3 regions of the Streptomyces caeni genome follow, and region 1 is predicted to be linked to each of the others. Evidence: riboswitches for the same ligand, from Rfam matches in the RefSeq annotation. Region 1 holds a riboswitch; each other region holds the start of a gene.
The links. Region 1 has a riboswitch for cyclic di-AMP ahead of ACFSL4_RS07950 (transglycosylase family protein). Riboswitches for the same ligand answer to the same signal wherever they lie in the genome.

Region 1 (7,036 bases):
TGTGTGCGCCTCGCGCAGCGGCACCGACCGCTCCGCCAGGTCCAGCGCGGTCTCGACATCGGACCGTATGGCCGCGATCTGCTCCTCGGTGGGCGGGTCGGTCACGGCCCCGTCGCGCACGAGGTGGCGCTCGGTCATGCGGACGCAGCCGATGTCGACGGACCGGGCGCCGCGCACGTGGTCGTCGCCGACGACGAACTCCGTGGACCCGCCACCGATGTCCACGACGAGGAAAGGCCCCGCGAGGTCCTCCCGGCCGGCCAGCTCCTTGGTCGCGCCCGTGAAGGAGAACTCCGCCTCCTGGTCGCCGGAGATGACCTCGGGCTCGACACCGAGGATGTCCAGGACGCCACGCACGAACTCCTCCCGGTTCTCGGCGTCCCGGGAGGCGGAGGTGGCGACGAAGCGGATCCGCTCCACGCCGTGCTTCTCGATGATCTCGGCGTACTCGCGGCAGGCGGCGAAGGTCCGCCGGAGCGCCTCCGGCGCGAGCCGCCCGGTGCGGTCCACGCCCTGGCCGAGCCGGACGATGGTCATCCGCCGGTCCAGGTCGACGAGTTGACCGGTCGCCGGGTCCGCGTCCGCGACCAGCAGCCGGATGGAGTTCGTACCGCAGTCGACGGCGGCGACCCGGGTCACTGGTCGTCCTCCCCGGAATCGGCCGCGTCTGCGGCATCGGCGGCGGCGAGGGGCTTGAAAGCGAACCAGCCGGAGTCCGACTCCTGCACCTGCCACTCCTCGCCGGACGGCGGCTCCCCGGGCGTCACGCACGGCCCCTTGCGCCACCATTCGGGCAGCATCGCGATCGCCTCGTCACCGAGCGGGTTGACGCCCGGTCCCGCGGCCAGGGAGTGCGCCACGAGCACATGCAGGCACTTCACCCGGTCCGGCATGCCGCCCGCGCTCGGAAAGCCCTCCAGGACCTCCACGGCGTCTCGGCGGGCGATGTAGTCCTCGTGCGCGGCCCGGTAGGCGGCGGCCAGCTCCGGGTCGGTGGCCAGGCGGTCCGTCATCTCCTTCATGACGCCGTTCGCCTCCAGGGTGCCGATGGCGGAGGCGGCGCGCGGGCACGTCAGGTAGTACGTCGTCGGGAACGGTGTCCCGTCGGGGAGCCGCGGCGCCGTCTCCACGACGTCCGGCTGCCCGCACGGGCACCGGTGCGCGATCGCGCGCAGCCCGCGCGGCGGGCGCCCGAGCTGCTGCGTGACGGACTGGACGTCCGCGTCCGTGGGCTCGGTGCGCGGGGTGGGCGGCGGAGGGATTTCCATGGCTGCTTTCAGGCTGTCTTTCTCGGTATCACTTGCCGGACGACGCGTCGGACTTGTCGACGCCGAACCAGATGTTGGCGTACCAGGGGCGCAGGGACCTCGTCCGGTCCGTGTGCGACCGCTCGGCCGGGTGCGGGTCGATCACGACGTACCCGGTCTCCCCCGGCATCACATAGTGCAGCCGCTGCCGGATCTGCTGCTCCGCGTACGCGTCGTCCTGCCAGCGGGCCTTGAGGTCGCGCAGTTGCTCGACCCGCCGGCGGGCCTGCTCCTGCTGCCGCTCCAGATCGGCGATGTCCGCACGCTGGGAGACGTACTGCCGCATCGGGTAGGCGAGCGCCACGATCAGCGAGCACAGGACGAGTGCGAGCAGGGCGGCCCGGCCGGTGAGCCGGGAGCGGCGGGCCTGCCGTCTGCTCTGGGAGCGGTAGACCCGGGCCGCCGTCTGCTCGCCGAGCAGCCTCAGCCTGGTCGCTGTGGAGAACCGGTCGCGGTCCTTCACGGCCATCTCTCCCGCCTCCCCTTCACACGTGCGTACGTCCCCGCACACGGTACGGGACCGAGTACGGGGACGTACGGACGACTGGCTAAGGCGTTGCCCTGGTCGCTCAGCCCTTGAAGCGCGGGAAGGCGCTGCGGCCGGCGTAGACCGCGGCGTCGTCGAGGATCTCCTCGATGCGCAGCAGCTGGTTGTACTTGGCCACGCGCTCGGAGCGGGCCGGGGCACCGGTCTTGATCTGGCCGCAGTTGGTGGCGACGGCCAGGTCGGCGATGGTGACGTCCTCGGTCTCGCCGGAGCGGTGGGACATCATGCACTTGAAGCCGTTGCGCTGGGCCAGCTCGACGGCGTCCAGGGTCTCGGTCAGCGAGCCGATCTGGTTGACCTTGACGAGCAGCGCGTTGGCGGTGCCCTCCTCGATCCCGCGGGCCAGGCGCTCCGGGTTGGTGACGAACAGGTCGTCGCCGACGAGCTGGACCTTGTCGCCGATCCTGTCGGTGATGACCTTCCAGCCGGCCCAGTCGTCCTCGAACAGCGGATCCTCGATGGAGACCAGCGGGTAGGCCGCGACGAGCTCCTCGTAGTACTCCGTCATCTCGGCGGCGGAGCGCTCCTTGCCCTCGAAGAGGTACTTGCCGTCCTTGTGGAACTCGGAGGCGGCGACGTCGAGGGCGAGGGCGATCTGCTGGCCGGGGGCGTAGCCCGCCTCCTTGATCGCCTCCAGGATGAGGTCGAGGGCCTCGCGGTTGGAGCCGAGGTTCGGGGCGAAGCCGCCCTCGTCGCCCAGGCCGGTGGACAGGCCCTTGTTCTTCAGCACCTTCTTGAGGGTGTGGTAGACCTCGGCGCCCCAGCGCAGGGCCTCGGAGAAGGACTCCGCGCCGATCGGGGCGATCATGAACTCCTGGATGTCCACGTTGGAGTCGGCGTGCGAGCCACCGTTGAGGATGTTCATCATCGGCACCGGCAGCAGGTGCGCGTTCGGGCCGCCCAGGTAGCGGAACAGCGGCAGGTCGCTGGCCTCGGAGGCGGCGTGCGCGACGGCGAGGGAGACGCCGAGGATGGCGTTGGCGCCGAGGGAACCCTTGTTGTCGGTGGCGTCCAGGTCGAACATGGCCTGGTCGATCAGGCGCTGCTCGGTGGCGTCGTAGCCGACCAGCTCCGGGCCGATCTGCTCGATGACCGCGAGAACGGCCTTCTCGACGCCCTTGCCCTGGTACCGGTTCGGGTCGCCGTCGCGCAGCTCGATGGCCTCGAAGGCGCCGGTGGAGGCGCCGGACGGAACGGCGGCACGACCCGTGCTGCCGTCGTCGAGGCCGACCTCGACCTCGACCGTGGGGTTGCCTCGGGAGTCCAGGATTTCCCGGGCTACGACGACGTCGATGGACGGCACGAGCATCTCCTTCGTGGATGTGACGCTGAGAGTGCGGGGCACCTTGCGACTAGAGACTAACCGTCCCCGGGATGCCGGAAGCCGACCGACCGTCCCGTGGACAGAGTGACGGTACACATTGTTTCCGCACGGAACAAAGGGCCTGGGAGGAGAGGCGGCGAACGTCACGGGCACACGGGCAAAAAACCCCGCTCCGGTGCGTTCGGGGGAAAACGCACCGGAGCGGGGAGCCTGTGGGGCGGGGCGGTCCTCACGCGACCTCCGCTGTGGGGGCCGCGCCTGCGGGGGCCTGCGCTCCGGCTGCCGGACGGCCGTCACTTCAGGTGCAGCCGCTGGCCCGGGTAGATGAGGTCGGCATCCTTGACGACGCCCTTGTTCAGCTGGAACAGCTTCGGCCAGCCGCCCTTGATGTGATGCTCGGCGGCGATGCCGCTGAGGGTGTCACCCTTGACCACCGTGTACTCGCCGTTGCCCTTCTCGACCTTCGGGGCGGCCGGGGTGGTGGCGGCCTTCGGAGCGGCCGGGCGCGCGGCCGACCGGGAGGACTGCTGCGTGGCCGGGCGGGTGGCGGGCTTGGCGGCGCTCGACGAGCCGCCGCTCACGGCGCCGCTGTAGGGGGTGCTGGACAGGCCCTTGCCGCAGACCGGCCAGGCGCCCTTGCCCTGGCCCGCGAGGACCTTCTCGGCGATGGCTATCTGCTGCGCCTTGGTGGCCAGGTCGGCGCGCGGGGCGTAGGCGGTGCCGCCGAACGCGGCCCACGTGGAGTTGGTGAACTGCAGGCCACCGTAGAAACCGTTGCCGGTGTTGATGGACCAGTTGCCGCCGGACTCGCACCGGGCGACGGCGTCCCACTCGGCGGCGGTGGCGGCCGAGGCGTTGCCGGCCGCGAGCAGCGGGGCGGCGACGGCGGCGCCGGTGACGCCGGCGAGCGCGATGACACGGGCGGTTTTGGACGGGCGGCGGTGCTTGCCGTTGCCGGAACACAGCATGGTTCGTTCCCCTCACCGACGCCTGCGAGGTGAGCTGTCGGGTTCGGGCCGGTTGAGTTGCCCGGCCGCGCTCGTCAGGGCGCGCGGCTTCACCCCAAGCCGTTCCCGGTCAACGTCCGGGCACGGCACTTACCTTGGGTCCCCCGCTCCTGCCTACGGCGCTTGACGCGACGACTGTTTCCGTACGGCCGCCGGCAGGATTCGGCGTGGCGGCCATGGGAGCCCGCTGGAGCGAGCGGCAAGACCGTAAGCAGTCGATCCACCGAATTTCAAAGCCGATCAGGGCGAGTGAGACCCATCTCTCACTTTCACCAAACGGGACATACCGCGTGAAGTGGGATGTGAACCACCATCTCCGCTACGGCAGTTCAGGACTGCCCGCCGCCCCGTCGACATCGAGCGCAAGGCTCTGACCGGGGAGGATGAGGTCGGGATCGGTACCGACCGTCTGCTTGTTCGCGTCATACAGCGCCGTCCACCCGCCGGTGAGGTCAAGGGAGTCGGCGATGCCCGACAGGCTGTCCCCGGGACGGACGGTGTACGAGCCGCCGTCGGCGGACAGCGGCACGGACGAGTCGCGCGAGGCATGACGGCCGGCCACGTCACCGGTCCGGCCGTCCGGGGCACTCCCCTCGGTACTGCCACCGCGATGGCGGCCCGCACCGGAGTCCCCGGACTCCCCGGCACCCGAAGAGGCCCCATTCCGATCGGACTTGTCCGAGTCATCACCGTTCGCCGCACCGGCCGCCGAGTCACCGGAATCGACGCGATCGCCGGATTCACTCGCATTCGCCTTGCTCTTACCGGAATCGGCGGTCGAAGCCGCGGAAGGGGACGAAGAGGGAGAAGGGGAGGAAGATACCGAAGAGCCACCCGATATGGGCGACTCGGACAGGCCGGAGTCGGCACCGGAGCCCGAGGCCGAACCGCCGCCGGACGCGTCGCCGGCGACCCCCGTGTCGACCCGGGCGGCGGCCGGGTCCTTGTCCAGGCCTGAGAGCAGGCCGCAGCCCGGCCACACGGAGACGCCCCGGTCGGCGAGGATCTTCTCGGCGACGGCGATCTGCTGCGAGCGGCTGGCCTGGTCGGGGCGCGGGGCGTAGTCCAGGCCGCCGTGGGCGTCCCAGTCGTCCTGCGACATCTGAAGTCCGCCGAAGCGGCCGTTGCCGGTGTCGGCGCTCCAGGATCCGCCGCTCTCGCACTCCGCGACCCGGTCCCAGGTCGTGCCGCTGGCCGCGCTCGCACCGGTGGCGCCGAGGAGCGGGATCGCGATCGCTGATCCGGTCACTCCCGCCGCGACGAGGAGAGCCGGAGCCTGACGGGGGCGACGGTGACGACCGGTCCCGGAGAGCATGCGGTTGCCTTTCACGTGACAGCAGCGACCAACGCGGCGGCCGTGGTGCACCGCCGTGTTGCGCGTGAACGTATCGGGACTCGAACGCCTGTCACAAGTCAATGCAGCGCAGATCACGTGGACATCACAGAGTTGAGGAGCAGTCAGCTTCCCAGTGGCCGTCGGCGTGTTCGCCACGTCATGAGGAGCGGCCTTCGCGGCTGCCGTGGCCTGTGTCGGGCTGCGGGGTGAACTCCACGGGCAGCGTGCGCAGTCCGCGCATGATGAGCCCGCCCCGCCAGCGCAGATCCGCGGGATCCGCGGCGAGTCGCAGGTCCGGGAGGCGGGTGAGGAGCGTCGCAAGCGCGGTCTGTCCCTCCAGTCGCGCGAGGGGGGCGCCGAGACAGTAGTGGATGCCGTGCCCGTATCCGAGGTGCTGGTTGTCGCGGCGGGAGAGGTCGAGGGCGTCGGGGTCGGCGAACCGCTCCGGATCCCGGTCGGCGGCGGCGAGGACGACGAGGACGGGGTCGCCGGGGGCGATGTGCTGCCCCCCGATGGTGACCGGCCGCGTGGCGAACCGCCAGGTCGCCAGCTCCACCGGACCGTCGTAGCGCAGGAGTTCCTCGACACCCGTGGCGAGCAGGTCCCGTTCGTGACGGGCCAGGGACGCCTGGAGGCGGGCCCGCTGTGCGGGATGGGTGAGGAGGGCGTACGTCCCGTTGCCGATGAGGTTGACGGTGGTCTCGAACCCGGCGAACAGCAGGATGAACGCCATGGCGGCGGCCTCGTTCTCGGTGAGGTGCTCGCCGTGGTCAAAGGCGCGGATGAGCCCGGAGATGAGGTCCTCACCAGGGTCCGGCGTGACGGGGAGGGCCTGGCGCTTGCGGTGGATGAGGTCCGCGAGGTAGCCGCGCATCTTCTTGACGGAGCGTGCGACCCCGCCCCGAGGCCCTCTTCCGTGACGGATCATCATCGCCGCCCAGTCCCGGAAGTCGTCCTGGTCCTCGCGGGGGACGCCGAGCATGTCGCAGATGGCGTAGATGGGGAGCGGGAAGGCGAAGTCGTGGATGAGGTCGGCGCGTCCGCGGCCCGCGAAGCCGTCGATGAGCCGGTCGGTCAGTTCCTGCACGCGGGGCGCGAACTCGGCGACGCGACGGGGGGTGAACGCCTTGGAGACGAGCCGGCGCAGCCGGGTGTGGTCCGGCGGGTCGATATTGAGCAGATGCGTCATCAACTCGGCCTTGCGCTCGCCGGGGATGCCGGTCCTGCCCTTGGCGTGCGCGGGCTCGTCGTGGTGCACCGGGTTCTTGCTGAGCCGCTGGTCGGCGAGGGCCTGCCGGGCATCGGCGTAACGGGTGACCAGCCATGCCTCCACACCGCTCGGCAGCCTGGTCCGGTACACGGGGGCGTGCTCGCGGAGCCAGGCGTAGGCGGGGTACGGGTCGGCGGCGAACTCCCAGGTGAAGAGTCCGGGGTCAGGACCGGGGCCGGCGGCGGGTGGCTGGGGCTGGGTGGTCACTCCCCGACGGTATCCGGCGGGTCGGACCGCCCGGCGAG
Region 2 (7,036 bases), on a different contig from region 1:
TGGGCCGAGGGCCTCCACGCCCGCCCCGCCTCCATCTTCGTCCGGGCGGCCACGGCCTCCGGCGTCCCCGTGACGATCGCCAAGGCCGGCGGCAACCCCGTCAACGCCGCGTCCATGCTGGCGGTTCTCGGTCTGGGCGCCCAGGGCGGCGAGGAGGTCGTGCTCGCCTCCGAGGCGGAGGGTGCGGACGCCGCGCTGGACCGCCTGGCCAAGCTGGTCGCCGAGGGGCTGGAGGAGCTTCCCGAGACCGTCTGACCCTTCACTCCCCGCGGCGCGTCAAAGCCGCGTCGGCCTTCGGGGCGGACGCGGCTACGACGCGTCCGCCCCGAAGGCCGCGAACCGCACCGCCGGCACCACCGCGCACGGCACATTCCGCAGGGTGCGCAAAAAATCCGCGAGCCACGCACGAATCGCACACTTGGTTTTTCCGCGACACGCGAAAAACGGGCAGCCGAAATAGGACCCGCCGAATATCACTCTCTTTGTATACGGCGCCCGTGTTAATTCCGCAGTCCTGAGATGTTTACGGCTTGTTGCGAAGTCCTCACACGGTCCGTCCGGTCTCCCGTGCCCGGGAAGCGGAGGCGGTGCGCGGCGGTCGCACGCTCGGTGTGCAGCGCCGTGAGGGCCCGCGCCCGCTCGCCGTCCCCACGCGCGACGGCGTCGACGATGCCGCCGTGTTCCGCCCAGGACTCCACGGGGCTGGCCGGCGCCTCCACCGTGTACATCCAGGCGATCTTGTGCCGCAGTTGGGCGAGCGTCGACGTCAGCGCCGGGCTCCCGCATGCCTGTGCGAGCGTCTCGTGGAACCAGCCGCCCAGTGAGCGCAGATCGTCGCTGCTGCCCTTCCTGGCCCGCTCCTGCCCCAGCCTGACCAGCCCCCGCAGCACCTTCAGATGGGCCTCGGTGCGCCGCTGGGCGGCCCGCGCGGCCCCGAGCGGCTCCAGCAGCATCCGCATCTCCAGGAGGTCGGCGGCCTCCCGCTCGGTGGGTTCCGCCACGCACGCGCCGGCGTGCCTGCGGGTGACGACGAAGCCCTCGGCCTCCAGCGTGCGCAGGGCCTCGCGCACGGGGACGCGCGAGACACCGTAGCGACGTGCGAGGAGTTCCTCGGTGAGCCGGCTGCCCCGCTCGTAGACACCCGCGACGATGTCATCACGGATCGCCGTGCATACCGAGTGCGCCGGAATACGCATGTCCGACCTCCGCCTTAATCCCCGTGAAACGTCGCCGATTGACGCGTGTTCAACCGACTCTATTGCAGTCGGCCGGAATTTCCGACGGCGGGCCGGAATCCATGTATATTTTTTGGACAGCCGCTCTTGGAAACGACGATGACCCCGGCTCGCCGGCCGGGGCCATCGGGCACCCGCACCCCTTCCGGGGCGCGCGGTCAGACGTTCACACCGTGCGCCCGGAGGTAGGCGACGGGGTTGATGTCCGAGCCGTACTCCGGGCTCGTACGGGCCTCGAAGTGCAGATGCGGCCCGGTCACGTTGCCGGTGGCCCCGGAGAGGGCTATCTGCCGGCCGGGGGTGACCCGCTGGCCCACAGAGACACCGATGGACGACAGATGGCCGTACTGCGTGTAGGTGCCGTCGTTCATCCTGATGACGATCTGGTTGCCGTACGCGCCGGCCCAGCCCGCCTCGACGACGGTACCGGCGCCGACCGCGTGCACGGGCGTACCCGTGGCGGCGTGGAAGTCGATGCCGGTGTGGGTGCCGGAGGACCACAGGGAGCCGCCGGTGCGGTAACCGGTGGAGACGTACGAGCCGTAGACCGGCGCCACGTACGCGGTCAGGCGCCTGCGCTCGGCCTCACGGGCGGCGCGCTCCTTGGCCGCGCGCTCCTTCGCGGCCTTCTCCGCGGCCCTCCTGCGCGCGGCCTCCTCGGCCTTCTTGTGCTCGGCGGCCTGCTTCTGGGCGGCGGCCTGGGCGTCGATCTTCTCGGCGACCGAGTGGCCGAGCATGACGGCCTGCATCAGTCCGGTCTGCTCGACGGGGTTGCCGGCCGCGAGCGCGGGGGCGGACAGGGTGCCGATGACACCGGTGGTGGTGAGCGCCGCGACGCCCATGGCGTTCGTGGTCGTGCGCTTCACGCGGCTCGGACGGCGGTGCTTCCCGGTGGCGCAGGTGAACGCCATGAAGTGACTGGTCCTTTCCTTCCCTCTCGCCTACCGGGTTAGCTGACGGGTTCGGAGCAGGAAGGTCTCCTACGGGCAGGACCCGATTCACCCCAGGGACTGCGGTGGGTCCCCGGCTCCCCTGGCTCGCGCCGTGCGGGGACTCGGCGATGACTGTCCGGTGCCGCGGACGCGGCCTACTGCCTGACGGACAGCCGGGCAGACGCTAAGCGGGCCCCGATTCCCGCGACAAACCGAGCAGGGGATTTGTAGCGCATCCCACAGGGCAGAAGGGCAGCCTCCATGGCAATGCGGACAAATCTCCGACGGCAGGGCCCCGGTGACTGTGTGGTCACCGGGGCCCCTCGGACACCGCTGCCGTGCGCGCGTGTCCCCTCATGGCTGCACGCGCGCGTGCCCGCCGTTCTACTCGGCCGCTACGACGCTCACTTCACCGATGCCGAGCGCCCTGACCGGCTCCGCGATCTTCGCGGCGTCGCCCACCAGGACGGTCACCAGACGGTCCACCGGGAAGGCGCTCACGACCGCGGCCGTGGCCTCCACCGTGCCCGTGGCGGCGAGCGCCTGATACAGCGCCGCCTGGTAGCCGTCCGGAAGGTGCTGCTCGACCTGGTCGGCGAGCGTGCTCGCGACGGCCGCCGCGGTCTCGAACTTGAGCGGCGCCACCCCCACCAGGTTCTGCACGGCGACATCGCGTTCGGCGTCCGTCAGCCCCTCGGCGGCGAGGGTGCGCAGCACCTTCCACAGGTCGTCGAGCGCCGGGCCGGTGTTGGGCGTGTCGACGGAGCCGCTGATGGCCAGCATCGCGGCACCGGTGCCGTCCGGCGCGGAGCGCAGCACCTGGCCGAACGCCCGCACACCGTAGGTGTAGCCCTTCTCCTCGCGCAGGACGCGGTCCAGGCGGGAGGTGAGGGTGCCGCCGAGGCAGTACGTGCCGAGCACCTGCGCGGGCCACACGCGATCGTGGCGGTCGGCACCGACGCGGCCGATGAGCAGTTGCGTCTGGACGGCGCCGGGGCGATCCACGATGATCACCCGGCCGGTGTCGTCGGCGGTCACCGGCGGCACCGGGCGCGGTTTGGCGGGCTCCCCCGTCCAGGCGCCGAGCGTCTCGCCGAGCAGCGCGTCCAGGTCGACCCCGGTGAGGTCGCCGACCACGACGGCGGTGGCCGTCGCGGGCCGTACGTGCCGCTCGTAGAAGGCGCGGACGGCCGCGGAGTCGATGCGCTCGACCGTCTCCTCGGTGCCCTGGCGCGGGCGCGACATGCGCGAGGCCGCGGGGAACAGCTGCCTGGACAGTTCCTTGGCGGCGCGACGGGCCGGGTTGGCGGTCTCGTGCGGGATCTCGTCGAGGCGGTTGCGCACCAGGCGCTCGACCTCGCTGTCCGCGAACGCCGGCGACCTCAGGGCGTCGGCGAGCAGCCCGAGCGCCTTCGGGAGGCGGGAGACGGGCACTTCGAGGGAGAGGCGGACGCCGGGGTGGTCGGCGTGCGCGTCGAGGGTGGCGCCGCAGCGCTCCAGCTCGGCCGCGAACTCCTCGGCGGAGTGCTTGTCTGTGCCCTCGGAGAAGGCGCGCGCCATGATCGTGGCGACGCCGTCGAGACCGGCCGGCTCGGCGTCCAGGGGCGCGTCGAGGAGCACCTCGACGGCGACGACCTGCTGGCCGGGGCGGTGGCAGCGCAGCACCGTCATGCCGTTGTCGAGCGTGCCGCGCCCGGGGGCCGGGAACGCCCACGGCCTGGCCTCGCCGGGCTGGGGCTGCGGGTGGAAGTCCATGGTCGCGAGCTCGGTCACTTCTGCGACTCCTCGTCGTTGCGGTTGCCTTCGAGGGCAGTGCTTTCAGCGGCTTCCTCGGCCTCGGCCGCGACCGGCTCGTACACGAGCACCGCGCGGTTGTCGGGGCGCAGCCGGGTCTGGGCGACCGCCTGCACCTCCTCCGCGGTGACGTCGAGCACGCGCTGGACGGCGGTCAGGGCGAGCTGGGGGTCGCCGAAGAGCACGGCGTAGCGGCACAGTTCGTCGGCGCGGCCCGCGACCGTGCCGAGTCGGTCCAGCCACTCACGCTCCAACTGGGCCTGGGCGCGCTCCATTTCCTCGGCCGTGGGGCCCTGCTCGGCGAACCGGGCGAGCTCCTCGTCGATGGCCGCCTCGATGACGGGCACCTCTACGTCGCCGGAGGTCTTCACATCGAGCCAGCCCAGGGACGGCGCTCCGGCCAGCCGCAGCAAACCGAACCCGGCGGCGACCGCGGTGCGGTCCCGCCGTACCAGCCGGTTGTAGAGGCGGGAGGACTCACCGCCGCCGAGGACGGTGAGCGCGAGGTCGGCCGCGTCGCACGCGCGCGTGCCGTCGTTCGGCAGCCGGTAGGCGGCCATCAGGGCACGCGCCGGGACCTCCTCCTCGACGACCTCACGCAGCTGCGAGCCGATGATGTCCGGCAGCGAGCCGTCGCGGGGCGCGGGCTTGCCGTCGTGCGCGGGGATGGACCCGAAGTACTTCTCCACCCAGGCGAGGGTCTGCCGCGGGTCGATGTCGCCGACGACGGACAGGACGGCGTTGTTGGGCGCGTAGTAGGTGCGGAAGAACTCCCGCGCGTCCTCCAGGGTGGCCGCGTCCAGGTCCGCCATCGACCCGATCGGCGTGTGGTGGTAGGGGTGGCCCTCCGGGTAGGCGAGCGCGGTCAGTTTCTCGAAGGCGGTGCCGTAGGGGACGTTGTCGTAGCGCTGGCGGCGCTCGTTCTTCACGACGTCCCGCTGGTTCTCCATGGACTCGTCGTCGAGGGCGGCGAGCAGCGAGCCCATGCGGTCGGCCTCCAGCCACAGGGCGAGCTCCAGCTGGTGGGCCGGCATGGTCTCGAAGTAGTTGGTGCGCTCGAAGCTCGTCGTACCGTTGAGCGAACCGCCGGCGCCCTGCACCAGCTCGAAGTGGCCGTTGCCCCTGACCTGGGCCGAGCCCTGGAACATCAGGTGCTCGAAGAGGTGGGCGAGGCCGGTGCGGCCCCGGACCTCGTGGCGCGAGCCGACGTCGTACCAGAGGCACACCGCCGCGACCGGGGTCAGGTGGTCCTCGGAGAGCACCACGCGCAGGCCGTTGGACAGGCGGTGCTCGGTCGCTGTCAGGCCGCCGGAGCCTGCCTCGGCTGTGGCCGTGTGACCCATGGGCATGTACGTCCCTTCGATCGCGGAAACTGTCGGGGAAACCGCGGTTTCCTGCCGGTCCTGTCACTGTATGCAAGCGTGCGCGCGGGTGGCCAAGTTCCCGTGCGCCGTACGCCGAGAGCGAGACCAGGATTACGGGGGGTGGAGGACGAGCACACGGTTGACGCGGCGCGGGCACCGGTTGCCGTCGTCCGGACGCCGGACCCCGGACGGCAGACCGGGACGCCGAACCCCGGACGGCGGACCGCCGGGCAGCAGGGGACCACGGGCGGCAGAGGGCCACGGGCGCGACCGTCCCGCGGCTGCTTCCGCGGGGCGCCGGGACGGGCGGGTGCGCCGCCGTCGGCACCGGATCCCCGGCGGCCGTGGGCTCCGTGCGGGGCCCCCCGGCCCGGGGCTCCCGGGGGAGCCGGTCACACGTTGTCGGTGCGGCGGTCCACAATGGTCCGCGTCAGATTCCGTTCATGCCCAGCGCAGAACTGTGAAGGAGCCGGCAGCAATGGCCCGCCGCAGCACGAGGACCCCGCCGCCCGGCGACTCGTACGAGGAGAAGATCCTCGACATCGACGTCGTCGACGAGATGAAGGGCTCCTACCTCGAGTACGCGTACTCGGTCATCTACTCCAGGGCCCTGCCGGACGCCCGCGACGGCCTCAAGCCGGTGCACCGGCGGATCGTGTACCAGATGAACGAGATGGGTCTGCGCCCCGACCGCGGCTATGTGAAGTGCGCCCGTGTCGTCGGCGAGGTCATGGGCAAACTGCACCCGCACGGCGACGCGTCCATCTACGACGCCCTGGTGCGCATGGCACAGCCCTTCTCCATGCGCGTCCCGCTGGTCGACGGCCACGGCAACTTCGGCTCGCTGGGCAACGATGACCCGCCGGCCGCCATGCGGTACACCGAGTGCCGTATGGCCGAGGCCACAAGCCTGATGACCGAGTCGATCGACGAGGACACCGTCGACTTCTCACCCAACTACGACGGTCAGGAGCAGGAGCCCGAGGCCCTCCCGGCCGCCTTCCCGAACCTCCTGGTGAACGGCGCGTCGGGCATCGCGGTCGGCATGGCCACGAACATGCCGCCGCACAACCTGCGCGAGGTGATCGCGGCCGCCCGCCACCTGATCAGGCATCCGAACGCGGACCTGGACGCCCTGATGAAGCACGTCCCGGGACCCGACCTGCCCACGGGCGGCCGCATCGTCGGCCTGTCCGGCATCCGCGACGCGTACGGGACGGGCCGCGGCACCTTCCGGATCCGCGCCACCGTCGCCGTGGAGGACGTGACGGCGCGCCGCAAGGGCCTGGTCGTCACGGAGCTGCCCTTCACGGTCGGCCCGGAGAAGGTGATCTCCAAGATCAAGGACCTGGTCGGGTCGAAGAAGCTGCAGGGCATCGCCGACGTCAAGGACCTCACCGACCGTGAGCACGGCCTGCGCCTGGTCATCGAGATCAAGAACGGCTTCGTGCCCGAGGCGGTCCTGGAGCAGCTCTACAAGCTGACGCCGATGGAGGAGTCCTTCGGCATCAACAACGTGGCGCTCGTCGACGGCCAGCCGCTCACCCTGGGTCTGAAGGAGCTGCTGGAGGTCTACCTCGACCACCGCTTCAATGTCGTGCGGCGCCGCTCGGAATTCCGCCGCGGCAAGAGGCGCGACCGCCTCCACCTCGTCGAGGGCCTGCTGACGGCGCTGGTGGACATCGACGAGGTCATCCGCCTGATCCGCTCC
Region 3 (7,036 bases), on a different contig from region 1:
GGCGACCGCCCTGGAGCTGGCGATCCTGGCCGGACATCTGCTCCTCTACCCGTCGGGAATCGTCCAGGAGCGTCCCTCCGCCCCGGCCCTCCCCCCGCAGGGCACAGCCGCCCCGCTCCCCGGCGGAGCCAAGCCGCCGGTCGTCCTGCTCCACGGGTTCATCGACAACCGCTCCGTCTTCGTCCTGCTGCGCCGCAACCTCGCCCAGCACGGCCGCCAGCACATCGAGTCGCTCAACTACTCTCCGCTCACCTGTGACATTCGGACCGCGGCCCGACTGCTGGGGCGGCATATCGAAGAGTTGTGCGAACGCACCGGGCAGTCACAGGTGGACATCGTCGCGCACAGCCTGGGCGGGCTGATCGCGCGCTACTACGTGCAGGGCCTCGGCGGGGACCTCCGCGTCCGCAAGCTGGTCACGCTGGGCACGCCCCACTCCGGCACCCGTGTCGCGCCGCTCGCGAACGCTCATCCGATCGTCCGCCAGATGCGCCCGGGTTCCCCCGTGATCGAGGAGCTGCGCCGCCCGGCCCCCGGCTGCCGCACCCACATCGTGAGCTTCTGGAGCGACCTGGATCCCCTGATGGACCCGCTGGAGTCGGCCTGCGTCGAGCACCCGGACCTCCTGACACAGAACGTGCGGGTGAGCGGCATCGGCCACCTCGCCCTGCTGGTGCACCCGGCGGTCGCCGCCGGGATACGGCAGGCGCTCGACCTCGAACAGCCGGGAGCCACCGCCGAGGCCCTGACCGTGGCTTGACGTCCGCGGTTGCGTCGCGCCGCCCACCGGGCAGGCGGCGCGACGCAACCGGAAAGGCAGCCGAAGGGGTCAGCGGAAGGGCTCCGTAGAAGGGCTCCCTCAAGGGGATCCACCGAGAGCGCCCGCCGAATGGCCGCCGCCAACCCCACCCGACGCCTCCCGGCATCTCCCGGACGTCCGCACGCCCTCGAACATTCATCGAACAAAGAGCCAAGGTCGCGCCGGGGGCCGCCGAAACACGGCCGAATGCCCGTTTCCTGCCGACGGGAAACCTGCCGAAGATTGTCGCGCCCGCGTACCGCCGGGTACAGTCGCCGCACTGCTCTGCCAGCCCCTGTTGTCGAGGCGAAAGAGAAGTTGGTGAACGACCGTCACCCGTCGGGGACCGCAAGCCCCCCGGCTCCGGCCTCCGATGCCGCCTCGACACACTACGCGTCGCACGGTCTCCAGGACGGCCACTACGGTGAGTTCACGACCTACGCCGACCCCTCTGCGAGCGCGTTCGGCACCGCTGCCCCGACGGCTGCTTTCGTGACCGACCCCCTCTTCGGCGATCTCCCGGGCGGCGGCTCGACCGGCGCGTACGACGCCACCCAGTGGTCCACCGGCGGTCACGCCACCCTCGGCACGGGCAGCCACCAGACGGTGACCTGCGACCCGTACACCGCCCAGCACCACGCCCCGTACGACACCGGATCCCATGACACGACCGCCTGGGCGGCCGGCTACCAGCAGTTCGCGGGCGTCCCGGCGCAGGCCGCGGCCCCCGACGCCACCGGCCAGTGGGACGCGCAGGCATGGACCGAGGCCGGCCGGTGGCCGGAGCAGACCCAGCAGTGGGAGTGGGGCACGCAGGCATTCGACACGGGCGCCTACGACGCCACGCAGTGGAACTCGGCCGGCACCGCCGAGCAGCAGGAGACTCAGGACCGGCAGGCCGCGGCCACCGCGACGGCGACCTTCGAGCAGGACGCCCCCGAGTCCTTCGACTCCTTCGAGTCCTTCGACTCCTTCGAGCAGTGCCCGTACGAGCACGTCGCCGCTTCGGACGAGGTGTCGGGGCCCGACCACGAGACGCCCGCCGAGGCGCCCCTCCTGCTCGACGACCAGGAAGAGGTCGCCTTCGTCCCGGCCCCGCGCTCCGCCTCCCGGACCGCGAACCGTTCCCGGCGCCGCAGCCCGGCGAAGCGTTCCGCGCTGCTGACGGTCGCGGTGCCCTCGATGTGCGTGATGGGGGTCGCCGGAATCGCTGCCGCGACCGTCGACTTGGGCGGGGACGACGGCAAGGAGACCACGGCGAGCGCGTCCGACACGACGGCGGTGAAACCGTCCGCCGCCAACAACAAGCTGGACTCCCAGCTCGAGGGCCTCTCCGCGGGCGCGCACGACTTCGCGGACCGGGCGAGTCGCACGCAGGAGCGTATCGACCTCAAGGCCCAGCAGGCGGCCGAGAAGAAGAAGGCGGCTGAAGAGGCGGCCCGCAAGGAGCGGCTGCGTCCGAAGTTCGCGCTGCCGGTCCTGCAGAAGGGGCTCAGCGCCTACTTCGGCCAGGCCGGCGTCAACTGGATGTCCGTGCACACCGGCATCGACTTCCCGGTCTCGTACGGCACCACCGTGATGGCCGCCACCGACGGCACGGTCCGCACCCAGTGGAACAGCGCCTACGGGAACATGATGATCGTGACCGCGAAGGACGGCACGGAGACGTGGTACTGCCATCTCTCCAGCTACCGGGTCTCATCGGGCACCGTCGTCAAGGCCGGCCAGCCCATCGCGTACTCCGGCAACTCCGGCAACTCGACCGGGCCGCACCTGCACTTCGAGGTACGGCCGGGCGGAGGCGCCGCGATAGACCCGCTTCCCTGGCTGCGCAGCCACGGGCTGGACCCGACCTGACGGATGATCGGCGGGCCTGCCGCCGGGCCCCACCGACGGCCCGCCCGGCCCGGCACCGAGCAGTACCGCGAACTACAGCTTCTCCACCGGCGCATACCGCAGCAGAAGCCGCTTCGGCTTCGTGTCGCCGAAGTCGATCGTCGCCTCCGCGTTCGACCCCGTGCCCTTCACCCCGACCACCGTGCCCAGGCCGAACTGGTCGTGCGTGACGCGGTCGCCGACCGTCAGGGAGATCACGGGCTTCTCCGTCGCGCCTCCCCGTCGGGTGGCGAAGCCGGCCGCGCCCACGGCCGAGGACCGTGACCGGGTCGACGACAGCGACGCCGCCACACCGGAGAGCGGCCCCGCCGGCACCGGGGCGGAGGGGGCGCTCGTCCGCTTCCACTCCACGTGCTGGTCCGGGATCTCCTCCAGGAAACGCGAGGGCGGGTTGTACGAGGGCTGACCCCAGGCGCTGCGCAGGGCCGACCTCGTGAGGTACAGCCGCTCCCGCGCGCGGGTGATGCCGACGTACGCCAGGCGCCGCTCCTCCTCCAGTTCCTTGGTCTGGCCGAGCGCGCGCATGTGCGGGAAGACGCCGTCCTCCATGCCGGTCAGGAAGACCACCGGGAATTCGAGGCCCTTGGCGGTGTGGAGGGTCATCAGCGTGATGACGCCGCCCCCCTCCTCCTCGTCGTCGGGGATCTGGTCGGAGTCGGCGACCAGGGCGACCTTCTCCAGGAAGTCGGGCAGCGTGCCCGACTCGCTTTCCCCGCGCTCCTGCTCGAACTCAAGCGCCACGGCGGCGAGTTCCTGAAGGTTCTCGATGCGGGTCTCGTCCTGGGGATCGGTCGATGCCTGCAACTCCGCCAGGTAGCCGGTGCGTTCGAGGACAGCCTCCAGGACCGTGGCCGGTCCCGCGCCCGACTCCACGATCGTCCGCAGGTCCTCCATCAGCGCGTTGAACCGCTTGACCGCGTTCGTCGAGCGCGCGGCCATGCCGTACGCCTCGTCGACGCGGCGCAGCGCCTGCGGAAAGCTGACCTTCTCCCGCTGGGCCAGGGCGTCGATCATCGCTTCGGCGCGCTCGCCGATCCCTCGCTTCGGCACGTTCAGGATCCGCCGCAGCGGCACGGAGTCCTCCGGGTTCGCCAGCACCCGCAGGTACGCCAGGACGTCCCGGACCTCCTTGCGCTCGTAGAAGCGGACGCCGCCGACGACCTTGTAGGGCAGTCCGACGCGGATGAAGACCTCTTCGAAGACGCGGGACTGGGCGTTCGTACGGTAGAAGACGGCGACGTCGCCCGCCTTCGCCTCGCCCCGGTCGGTGAGGCGGTCGATCTCGTCGGCGACGAACTGCGCCTCGTCGTGCTCGGTGTCGGCCACATAGCCGGTGATCCGCGCGCCCGCGCCCGCGTTGGTCCACAGGTTCTTGGGGCGGCGGGACTCGTTGCGCTCGATGACCGCGTTGGCGGCGCTGAGGATCGTCTGGGTGGAGCGGTAGTTCTGCTCCAGGAGGATCGTCGTGGCGTCCGGGTAGTCCTCCTCGAACTGGAGGATGTTGCGGATGGTCGCGCCGCGGAAGGCGTAGATCGACTGGTCGGCGTCGCCGACGACGCACAGTTCGGCGGGGCGCAGGTCGTCCTCGCCCGGCGGCACGTCCTCGGGCCGGCCGCCGCCCGCGGGACCGACCAGCTCGCGCACCAGGGCGTACTGGGCGTGGTTCGTGTCCTGGTACTCGTCGACGAGCACGTGGCGGAAGCGGCGGCGGTAGTGCTCGGCGACGTCCGGGAACGCGCGGAGCAGGTTGACCGTCGTCATGATCAGGTCGTCGAAGTCGAGCGCGTTGGCTTCGCGCAGTCGCGACTGGTACAGCGCGTACGCCTGGGCAAGGGTCTTCTCGAAGCCGTCGGCGGCCTGGGCGGCGAAGTCCTCATCGTCGATCAGCTCGTTCTTCAGGTTGGAGATCTTGGCGCTGAAGGACTTGGGCGGGAAGCGCTTGGGATCGAGGTCCAGGTCACGGCAGACGAGCGCCATCAGCCGCTTGCTGTCCGCGGCGTCGTAGATCGAGAAGGAGGACGTGAAGCCGAGCTTCTTGCTCTCCCGCCGCAGGATGCGCACGCAGGCGCTGTGGAAGGTCATCACCCACATCGCGTTCGCCCGCGGGCCGACGAGTTGCTCGACGCGCTCCTTCATCTCGCCCGCGGCCTTGTTGGTGAAGGTGATCGCGAGGATCTGGCCGGGGTGCACGCCCCGCTGGGCCAGCAGATACGCGATGCGGTGCGTGAGCACACGGGTCTTGCCGGAGCCGGCGCCGGCCACGATGAGCAGGGGGGAGCCGGCGTGCACGACGGCCGCGCGCTGGTTCTCGTTCAGCCCCTCCAGCAGCGCCTGCGGGTCGAGGGCGGGGCGGTGCGCGCCGTTGCGGTAGTAGGGGTCGCGGTCCGGCGGCACGTCGAACCGTCCACCGAACAGATCGTCCGGAACCGGCTCCGCTCCGTGATCGTCGTCGGGCGGCGGTGGCTCCTCCTCGTGGGCCGGGGTGCCCTTGAGGTCCGCCAGGAAGCTGTCGTCAAAGAGGCTGCTCATCGCTCTCCGAGTCTAGGCCGCCCCACCGACAACCGGTTGCCGCCCCGAGAAGTCCGTCCCGCCGGAGCCTGATCCGGGTACGGGTACGGGTACGGGTACGGGTACGGGTACGGGGATCTTCCGCGACCCCCACCCCGACGGGTATCACGCTGCGAACCCGTCACATCACAGGAGGCGACGTCCCGCCGGAGTCCGTCCGTCTCCCGCCCCGGCCGCGAGCGACGCCCGGGAACCGGGCACGGGGCACCACTTGCCCCGACTCCGGGGGAAAGGCGGCCAACATACCGCAGACCCCTCCCCATTGACCGCGGTGAGCCACACCCATGGTCAAGGTCACGAAAATGTATCGGGCATATCGCACATCAACCTTCACACGGGCCGCACCAGTTGGCTACGGTTCCGGGCGGGCCGCTCGCCCCCCACCGGCGAAGGTCGCCGGGCCGCGCGGCCCCCGCCGAGTCCGGTGTGCCCGTGGGCAGCCGGAGCCGGGGACCCAACCGACCTTGGGGTGAATCGGCCAACCGCCTTTCGGGGGGACGGCCGTAGGGCACACCTTCCAAAGCCACCCGCCCGAACCCGACAGCTAACCCGGTAGGCGGTGTACGGAAGGAGTCGCCTCCCATGGCGCCGCACCGCAAGGCGCGCCCCTCAGGCACGCGCATCGCAGGCATACGGACTCCCGCCCTCGCGACGGCGGCCCTCACCTCCGTGGCCCTGCTCTCCCAGACGGCGAACGCCGCACCCTCCACGGACGGCAGACCGAGCCTCGAGGAGGTCGAGAAGAAGGTCGACGAGCTCTACCACCAGGCCGAGTCCGCCACCGACGAGTACAACGCGGCCAAGGAGAAGACCGCCAAGCAGCGCAAGCGCGTCGACACACTCCTCGACGACGTCGCCGAACGCACCCAGAGGCTCAACGAGGCGCGGGACGAACTGGGTTCGTTCGCCGCGGCGCAGTACCGCACCGGGGCCGCGGCCCCCGACACGGCCACCTTCCTGCTGGCCGACTCGCCTCAGGACTACTTCGACCAGACCCAGCTGATGGACCGGCTGACCAGCCGCCAGAAGGACGCGGTCGACCAGTACGTCACCGAGCAGTCCGCGACGATGCAGAAGCGGCGGGAGGCCGCCAAGAGCCTGCAGACGCTCACCGAGTCGCAGCAGAAGCTCAGAGCGACCAAGGCGGACGTCCAGAAGAAGCTCGCCACCGCGCGGCAGCTGCTGTCCGACCTGACCGCGGAGGAGAAGGCGCGGCTCGCCGCGATCGAGAAGAAGAAGCAGGAGGAGGCCCAGCGTCAGGCGGAGGAGCTGGCGCGGCAGCAGGCGGCGCAGCAGGCCGCCCGGCAGCAGTCGTCCTCGGGCACCACGACCGGCACCTCCGGGTCCTCTTCCACGTCCACGGACTCCGGGTCCACGTCCACGGACACCTACGCGACGAAGGCGGCCAAGGCGCTCGACTTCGCCCGCGCACAGATCGGCAAGCCGTATGTGTGGGGTGCGACCGGGCCCGACTCCTACGACTGCTCGGGCCTGACCCAGGCCGCCTGGAAGGCCGCCGGGGTGACACTTCCGCGCACCACCTACGACCAGGTCAACGCGGGTACGACCGTCTCGCTCGCCGATGCCAGGCCCGGTGATCTGATCTTCTTCTACGACGACATCAGCCACGTCGGCATCTACATCGGCAACGGCATGATGATCCACGCCCCCAAGCCCGGTGCGTACGTGCGCGAGGAGTCGATCTACTACGACGGCGCGTCGATCATCCACAGTGTGGTGCGGCCGGCCTGAGGCCGTGGCCGCCGATGCCGT

Region 2: another riboswitch for cyclic di-AMP. It lies ahead of ACFSL4_RS10615 (M23 family metallopeptidase); the one in region 1 lies ahead of ACFSL4_RS07950 (transglycosylase family protein).
Region 3: another riboswitch for cyclic di-AMP. It lies ahead of ACFSL4_RS26155 (C40 family peptidase); the one in region 1 lies ahead of ACFSL4_RS07950 (transglycosylase family protein).

What each region holds. Positions count from the first base shown of each region.
Region 1 covers NZ_JBHUDX010000020.1:22,016-29,051, reverse strand. Annotated here, with positions in the region: gene ACFSL4_RS07970 (Ppx/GppA phosphatase family protein) at 1-639, opposite strand, end outside; gene ACFSL4_RS07965 (DUF501 domain-containing protein) at 636-1,268, opposite strand; gene ACFSL4_RS07960 (FtsB family cell division protein) at 1,297-1,776, opposite strand; gene eno (phosphopyruvate hydratase) at 1,877-3,157, opposite strand; gene ACFSL4_RS07950 (transglycosylase family protein) at 3,472-4,146, opposite strand; cyclic di-AMP (ydaO/yuaA leader) riboswitch at 4,151-4,317, opposite strand; gene ACFSL4_RS07945 (transglycosylase family protein) at 4,505-5,434, opposite strand; gene ACFSL4_RS07940 (cytochrome P450 family protein) at 5,679-6,998, opposite strand.
Region 2 covers NZ_JBHUDX010000026.1:66,533-73,568, reverse strand. Annotated here, with positions in the region: gene ACFSL4_RS10625 (HPr family phosphocarrier protein) at 1-255, shown strand, start outside; gene ACFSL4_RS10620 (GntR family transcriptional regulator) at 501-1,196, opposite strand; gene ACFSL4_RS10615 (M23 family metallopeptidase) at 1,394-2,146, opposite strand; cyclic di-AMP (ydaO/yuaA leader) riboswitch at 2,159-2,305, opposite strand; gene ACFSL4_RS10610 (M16 family metallopeptidase) at 2,552-3,940, opposite strand; gene ACFSL4_RS10605 (M16 family metallopeptidase) at 3,937-5,310, opposite strand; gene ACFSL4_RS10600 (DNA gyrase/topoisomerase IV subunit A) at 5,804-7,036, shown strand, end outside.
Region 3 covers NZ_JBHUDX010000080.1:12,105-19,140, forward strand. Annotated here, with positions in the region: gene ACFSL4_RS26140 (esterase/lipase family protein) at 1-760, shown strand, start outside; gene ACFSL4_RS26145 (M23 family metallopeptidase) at 1,007-2,656, shown strand; gene pcrA (DNA helicase PcrA) at 2,729-5,224, opposite strand; cyclic di-AMP (ydaO/yuaA leader) riboswitch at 5,667-5,837, shown strand; gene ACFSL4_RS26155 (C40 family peptidase) at 5,846-7,015, shown strand.